Regions from separate parts of the Rhizobium sp. RHZ01 genome, predicted to be linked through region 2. Evidence: riboswitches for the same ligand, from Rfam matches in the RefSeq annotation. Region 2 holds a riboswitch; the other holds the start of a gene.
What was found. Region 2 has a riboswitch for FMN ahead of IB248_RS20305 (DMT family transporter). Riboswitches for the same ligand answer to the same signal wherever they lie in the genome.
Positions count from the first base shown of each region.

Region 1: linked by a shared signal. The riboswitch ahead of ribB (3,4-dihydroxy-2-butanone-4-phosphate synthase) and the one ahead of IB248_RS20305 (DMT family transporter) in region 2 are both predicted to bind FMN.

Region 1 is NZ_JACUZZ010000001.1:586,196-590,279, forward strand. Features, by position in the region: gene IB248_RS02695 (glucose 1-dehydrogenase) at 1-679, shown strand, start outside; FMN riboswitch at 785-929, shown strand; gene ribB (3,4-dihydroxy-2-butanone-4-phosphate synthase) at 1,044-1,670, shown strand; gene IB248_RS02705 (hypothetical protein) at 2,842-3,183, shown strand; gene tkt (transketolase) at 3,572-4,084, shown strand, end outside.
Region 2 is NZ_JACUZZ010000020.1:49,568-53,651, reverse strand. Features, by position in the region: gene IB248_RS20310 (esterase-like activity of phytase family protein) at 1-1,887, opposite strand, end outside; partial or broken gene IB248_RS20305 (DMT family transporter) at 1,959-2,859, opposite strand; FMN riboswitch at 2,942-3,091, opposite strand; gene hupB (DNA-binding protein HupB) at 3,214-3,489, opposite strand; gene lon (endopeptidase La) at 3,697-4,084, opposite strand, start outside.

The sequences.
Region 1 (4,084 bases), on a different contig from region 2:
TTCCGCCAACGAAGACTCGGTCCATGCCGTCGCTGAGCAGATCAAGGCGGACGGTGGCAAAGCTATCTCGTTTGTCGGAGACGTGACAGATAAGGCCAGCGTTAAGGCACTCTATGACGCAGCGGAAAAGGAATTTGGCACGATCGACGTATCCATTCAGAACGCGGGTGTCATTACCATTGCCCGTATCGAGGATATGACCGAAGGCGAATGGGACAAGGTTCTGGCAGTTAACACCAAGGGTGTCTTCCTGTGTGCCCAGGAAGCGATTATGCGGATGCGCAAGCATGGGCGCGGTGGACGTATCATCAATACGGCGTCGGGTCAGGCACGCGACGGCTTTATCTTCACCCCACACTATGCTGCTTCAAAGATGGGCGTTGTTGGCATCACTCAAAGTCTCGCCAAGGAAGTCGCAAAGGAAAACATCACCGTGAACGCCTTCTGCCCGGGCATCATCGAGACAGATATGTGGGCCTACAACGATCAGGCTTGGGGCAAGCTGCTTGGCAATTATGGCCCTGGAGAACTGATGAAGGAATGGGTCGAAGGCATCCCTATGAAGCGTGCTGGGTCGGGCGAGGACGTCGCTGGCCTCGTCACCTTCCTTGCCAGCGACGATGCTACCTACATCACCGGCCAGACGATCAATGTTGATGGTGGCTTGATCATGTCCTAGTCCCGTTCGACAATGAGGAACGGTGCGTTTATAGCGGGAAGGGAGTTTTCGCCAGTTTATCGCGACGTTGCTCTTGCGGACTGATGCAGTGAATGTCTATGTTACGCATGTTCTCAGGGCGGGGTGTAATTCCCCACCGGCGGTATCGAGGCAACTCGGAGCCCGCGAGCGCCTTCGCGAAAGCGAAGGGTCAGCAGATCCGGTGAGATGCCGGAGCCGACGGTCATAGTCCGGATGGAAGAGAGCAACGCAGGAGTCGTCGTGTTTGACGACGACTTGTATGCTTGTTCGCCCAAGGGAAAATTGTGGCTGTTAAAGGCCATGCTCGCCGCTCACCGCGGCAACCCTTGAAAGGCAGAAGAGAATGGCAATTTCCAAGATTGATGATGCGATCGCCGCGATTGCGCGTGGCGAGATCGTCGTTGTTGTCGATGACCGCGATCGTGAAAACGAAGGGGATCTCGTGATTGCCTCCCAAGCAATCACTCCTCAATCGATCGCGTTCATGATGAACAACGCGCGTGGTCTCATCTGCGTTGCGATGGAAGGCGAAAGGCTCGACGAGCTCGATATTCCCCTGATGGTTCCGCGCAATACTGAAGTGCTCAAAACAGCGTTCACTGTGTCCGTGGACTATATCCCAGAAACAACAACCGGGATTTCTGCTGCCGATCGCGCAGCGACCGTTCGGGCCCTCGTCACCGACGGCTCTCGTCCCGAGGATTTTGCACGACCAGGACATATCTTCCCGCTGAGAGCCCATCCAAACGGCGTTCTCTCTCGTCCGGGCCACACGGAAGCGGCGGTAGATCTTGCCCGGCTTGCTGGTCTTTCACCATCGGGGGTGATCTGCGAAGTGGCAAACGACGACGGAACGATGGCTCGGCTACCCGAGCTGGAAGTGTTTGCTGAAAGACACGGTCTCCACCTAATCACGATCGAAGATCTCATCGCGTATAGAACGTCCAGCCTGTCTTCCAAGGCCGCATGATTTTCGGAATTGCAGGCGCGATTTCCATTGGGGAATCGCGCCGAAGCTAAAGATGGACGTCAGCCGACGGACGGGTAGCAAAGTACGGCTGCGTGCGACATGTCCGCCATCGGATAGCTTTTTACGGGACGCTCCCTTCCCGTTGGTCTTTAGGCGGCTAAAAAACGCCAAGTCTCGCACCGCCGTGGCTACTAAGGCTAATACATCCAAGGGTGGGTCGGTCGCCGACACGTTTTCGGCCGTAGCGTTAGACCTGGATGGCGAAATAACTGAGCTCAGATCTCAATTGGCTCAAAAACTGCTATTGCAGAATGAGCAATTAAAGCAACTGCTTGCGCGTTATAGCGGGTATGGAGTCAAGCGGACCAAGTGATTTCGGTGTGGCCGGACCAGCATCCGACACGAGCTTGTTGTTGTCGTCTGAAAGATAAAGCCCTTTAGCGCCCGCTGCAGCAGCCCTAGCCGTAGCTTTGGGTTGCCGTCGACTTCCGCAGAGAAAATCAGGGAGTCGGATTCTTTTGAACTATCCGCTCAAGACTCAAGCTTTACCGCCGCCAATGTTCACTGTATGTTCTGCTTCTCCATAGCGAGGTTGATGGACAGTGAGAATCGATACCCGATTGCATCGAGATAAAAAGCGCTTAGCGCAAACAAAGCTGACTTCGTTGGCCGACGACCATCCTTTGCGGGAGAAATATTACCTCTGGATACAAGAACTCGATGACCTGATGGCCGGAAGCGAGGCTAGGTTCTCTGAAAGTGACTCTCGGAAGCATAACGCCGTCGTGCAAGCCGAACCGAGGGGAGTGGACGATGGTGATGAAGTCCTTGGTCAAGAAATAGGTAGAACGGGAATCAATTTGCCTGTCGGCCCGGGAGTTGCTTGCAATGACAAGCGCCCAGTTCATTCTAGGCAGGCAGACCGGTTGAAATGCTCGGCGGGCGTTGACGAGCGAAGAAAAGAGCTAATGGCCGAAAACCAATGGCTTCGTGACATGCTTGGGCGATATGGCAATGCGGTCGACGACGGGCGAAGGCACCGCGCCGCGTCCCCTAGCGGGGGGGCAGCCAGCAAACGATGCCTCTGACGGGCCAGTTGTCGCGCTTCTCGATAAGCCCCTATCGAATAAACGTTGAATGCTCTACCCTACAAAGCTCCAAGAAGCTTCGGTTGACCGAGATGACTTTGGAAAAGGGCAAAACCTACCACATCAATGGCGAAGGCACGAAGCGGCAGGAGGCAACCCTACGTCAACGCCTTCGGCTCAAGTGGCTGCCTTTTGGAGACGGCGCCAAACCCGAGGCGATTGATCAATACGAGAGGTTTCTTGCCCTGGCGGATGATGAACAGCGCGTGTTTGTGGCGACCCTCGACGCCGATGAAGCCGAACTTTACATCGCATTGATGGCCGCCAGGGCGATGTATGTCGACCCCACCGGTCGTAAAGATGGAAGCATTACGGAAGCCAAGGTTAAGGCCCATCCCGAACGGTATCAATGGAAGCCGGAGTAACGCGCCGCTGGGGCAGTCTCGCTGCCTGTCAGGACCAGTGCGTCGCCACCTCATCCTGCCAAGCATTCAATTCTTACCGGAACGGCATGTGCGTGATGCTTAGCGTTCGCAAGCCGACGCGGTGAAATATTTGCCTCCTGTGGCGGGTGCTTGGTCAAACTGAGAGGCGTCGCGTTGGTTGTGAACAGCAAGCCCGCGAAGATGCGTAAGTAAATTGAGAATGCTTTTCCGAGCGGCTGTTCCCGTAGCTTCCAGCTTTCACATTCCGGGGACAGCCAGTACACCTTCTGATGTGTGACCCATAGTCGCTGACGCGTCACCATTCTGTCGCTTCTTCGTCCTCGCCCTATCTCCAAGCGAGATACTCGGTCTGAACTAGGAGATACCCATGCCCGATACGACCGCATCTGTTCCCGCGCCAAAAGACCCCCACCTCCGCAAGCTCGCCAACTGCATTCGGTTCCTTTCCATGGACGCGGTCCAGAGGGCCAAAAGCGGTCACCCCGGCATGCCAATGGGCATGGCAGACATCGCGGCCGTGCTTTTCTCTGAGTTCATGAAGTTCGATAGCAAGGACCCTTACTGGTACGACCGTGACCGGTTCCTGATCTCGAACGGTCATGGCTCGATGCTGCTCTACAGCCTTCTGTATCTGACCGGCTACGAGGACATGACCATCGATGAGATCAAGAATTTTCGCCAAATCGGTTCGCGAACAGCAGGACACCCAGAATACCATCACGCGACAGGCATCGAAACGACGACCGGTCCACTGGGGCAGGGGCTTGCCAACGGGGTCGGCATGGCCCTGGCCGAGCGGATCATGAACGCAAAGTTCGGCGACGATCTTTCGAACCACTACACCTACGTCTTCCATGGCGACGGTTGCCTGATGGAGGGC
Region 2 (4,084 bases):
AATCTCAGACAGACCAACCCAACCGGCTTCGGACTTGTCCAGCGGATAGCGCACGGCGCCCCACTCCGTGCTCTTCGGGTTGTACGAGACGAGCTTTACGAAACCCTTCTCGTCATCCTTCCATTCGCGCTGAACAGCCATCCACAGGGTGGCATCGTCGCCGGAACCGATGATCGTCACGCCTTCGAAGCCGTAGCGGATTTCGTTGGCGGTCAGTTCGCTCGGCAGAGCGATTTCTTCCTTGATCTCGCCCTTCGGGTTTACGTGGTACAGCGCGTGCGGCAAAAGCTTCTCGCTGTTGCCTTCCGAGGCCAGCCAGAACCAGCCCTTCTCGTCGACGGCGATACCCTCGATATCGAGCTTTTGGGCCGGCTGGCCATCGCGCTTGACGGTCAGCGATTCGGTGATGACGGCCGGTTTCTTGGTGGCGTCGATAGTGTAGATCGTCGGCTGCATGCCGAGAACGCTGTCGCTGACGGCAAACAGCTGGCCCGGCTTTTCCGGAACGGCGGCAAGACCCGAAAGTGCTGCAAAGCCGAGCGGATTGCCCTCCTTCTCCGCCGCAACGATCTGCGGATAGGCCATTTCGCCTTCCGCAAGTTGATAGATCATTACGTGGGATCGCGGTCCGCCATCCTTGCCGAGATCGACTTCGTTGACGGTGGCAAACAGATTGCGCGACGGGACGGCCACGCCACCCTCGGGCGAGACGCCGGACGGAAGGATCTGGACGAGTTGCGGTTCCGCGCCGGTATCCTTGTAGACGCCGACGACCGAAGCGCGCTCCGAAAGCAGGAAGATGTATTTCTGGCCGCCGAAGGTCGCGACCTCCAAGCCTTCCGGCTCAACACCCTTGGCGGGAGAGCGCTTGTCCGGATAGTGGCCGATATTGGCGACAGCGCGTTCGAACGAGGCACCGGATTCGTAAAGTACCTTTCCGGTCTTGTCGAAAATCGTGAAGCCGCGCGAGCCGCCTTGATAGTCGCCTTCGTTCGCAACGACCAGACGGTCGTTGTCCAGCCACTTCACGGCGTCGGGCTCGCGCAACACGCCCTTGAGTTCGCCGGTGAACCTCAGCGCGCCGTCGCGCTTGGTATCGATACCCGCGAGATCGACGCTGCCCGCAGGGAAGTGCGCCTTTACCGTTGCGGTCGCCGCGTCGATAATGACGATCTCGTTGTTTTCCTGCAGGGTCAGGGCGATCTCGTTCTGGTCGTTGAAGGAGACGAATTCCGGCTCCGGATCTTCGGGTGCGATGCCCGCCAGTCCAGTCAGCATCACGTGCTTGATCGAACCGCAATCGACCGCGCCGTTCTTGACCTGGAACACGACAAGGTCGCCTGCCGGCATCTGCGGAATCTTGCCGTCGTTCACCTCTTCGTCACGCTCGTTTTCGATCGCGATCGCGCCGAGCGTCTTGTCCTTGTTGAGTGCGATCGAATCCGGCTGCCCCCCAAGGTCGCATGCGTTCTCGATCTTCTTGGTGGCAACGTCGACGATCGCGAGACGCCCAGAAGGCTTTGCCTTGCTCTTCGACGTATTGACGGCAACGAGCGCCTTTCCGGCGGTTGATGTCACGGATGTCGGCTCGCCGTCCATCATCAGCGCGCCCCCGGCCTTCGGAGCCTTGGCGTCTGAGATATCGACAAAACCAATCGCTCCGAGTGGGCTGTCGCTATAGATCAGCGTCATGCCGTCGTCGGTAGCCGTGATGATTTCCGCCGAAGTGGCCGAGAGCTTGTCTTTCTCCTGTGGCAGGTTGGATGCCACCGGAAAGGTTGCGATACGATTGAAAACGGGCTCTGCGGCGGCCGGAAACGCGGCCGTCGCCAGGAGCGCCGCAACGAGCACTGTCTTGCGCGATACAGTTGTCATGAAATCCCCCATGAGTTCACACAAGGTTTTTCTGGGGGATGGGCATGACACCGGGATGACACCGATGTCATATTTTGAACGCGCTAGCGGGTCTCCCGCTCCTTCTTCATTTCGTTCCGCATGATGAAGAGCGATGCCCCAAGGATCAGCACCGCGCCCAACCACAGATAGCCGGTCGGCGCATAGCCGAAGACCAGCCAGCCGGCGAACACGTTGAGCGGCAGCTTGAGATCGTCGAATGGCTGAATGTAAGCGGCATCGGCTGCCGAATAGGCTAACGTCAGGAAAATACTGCGCCATCACGGTCAGGAGGCCCGCCGCAACGAAAAGCAGGAGCGTCAAGCCGGTCGGAATGTCGAAGCCAGCCGCTAGCGCCAATCCGCCGTTGATCGGCGTGAGGAGCGCGAGCAGCCAAACGGTGATGGTCTCCGGTCGCTCGACTCCGGTAAGGCTCTTGGTGATCAACGAAGAGGCGCCCCAGAGAAGGGCCGAGAGGATCGGCAGGAGCGCCGCCCAACTGAAGCTGTCCGACCAGGGCTGCAGGATGATCATCGCTCCCAGGAAACCGGTTGCGGTCGCGGCCCATCGCGCAGGGCCGATATACTCACCAAGGTAGATGCGTGCGCCCATGATGATGAAGAACGGAGACGTCATTACCAGCGCAATCGCCTGCCAGATGGGTACTTGCGCAAGCCCCGCGACCCAGGTCGTTACCCCCAAAGGCAGCCAAGGCGACTCGTACAACATGACGCCAGTGATAACGCGTTCTCATTGCCCCAAGACCGGCGCGCCAGAGAAAGGGCAGCGAGAACACCAGGGCAAAGGCATATTGCCAGAAGGCTGCCGAGGCCGAGAGGAAAGCGAGCTTCATCGTCAGCCATTGCGTGACGATATTGAGGATAGAGAAGGCGATGCCCGCGGCAATCATCAGGCAGCACCGACCATTGCTCGCGAAGCGGAAAACGTAGGGGAAGTCTGATTCATGTCTTTCTTTCCGAAACCAACACAAATCAGGACGCATGAGCGCGATACCGCAGCGAGGGCAGAATCCACCCTCGCCCGCTCCGCTCATTCTCTTTCATCCGGACTGTAACCGTCGGCTCCGGAATTGCACTGGATCTGCTGACCCTCTCGGCACACGACCAAAAGGCGCTCGCGGGCTGGGGCCAAGGCCTTTACCGCCGGTAGGTACTTTCACCCCGCCCTGAGAACGGTCATTTCGTATGACATGCCGCGCGTGCCGACAAGGCCGCGAAAAGCAAAAAGGGTTCGGCCGTGGCCGAACCCTTCGAAACTTGTGCCGCCGGTCTCGTTGCCCGGCCGCCAAGTAAATTCATATCAGCCGTTGACGGCGTCCTTCAGGCCCTTGCCGGGCGTGAACTTCGGCACGTTGCGAGCCGGAATATCGACTTCTGCGCCGGTGGACGGGTTGCGGCCCTTCGTGGCTGCGCGATGGGAGACGGTGAAGCTACCAAAACCAGCGAGGCGAACGTCGCCCTTGCCCTTCAGTTCAGCCTGGACGACTTCGAAAACAGCATCAACCGCGGAAGCAGCGTCGGTCTTCGAGAGTCCTGCCTTTTCGGCAACTGCGGACACGAGTTCATTCTTGTTCATGTTTCCACCCCTTTCTAAATGGTTCGAAACGACTCAAATCTATAAGCCAGGCGCAGAATAGAGTTCATCAGGCCCGCCGCACCCCAAAGAGCCTGCAAATCAAGGAAATGCAAGCACCCGTGTGCCAATTTCACAAAAAAAGGCTGGCGAAAACGCCAGCCTTTTCAGGGTTTTTAAGCAATTGGGCACGAATGTGGCAAACAAAGCTCAGTGAGCTATGGTTGCACCCGTTTCGTCGAGCCCTTCGACCGTCGCGATGACGGGCGTTTCCACCGTGCCATCCCACTCGATTGCTTCCGGTCTGCGGACCAGCGCATGCTTAATCACCTCGCCCATGCGGGACACCGGGATGATCTCCATGTTGTTCTTCACGTTATCCGGAATCTCCGCCAGATCCTTGGCGTTTTCTTCCGGAATCAGCACCTTCTTGATGCCACCGCGAAGCGCTGCGAGCAGCTTTTCCTTGAGGCCGCCGATCGGCAGAACACGACCGCGAAGGGTGATTTCACCCGTCATCGCCACGTTCTTGTCGACCGGGATGCCGGTCATGATCGAGACGATCGCGGTTGCCATGGCAACACCGGCCGACGGACCA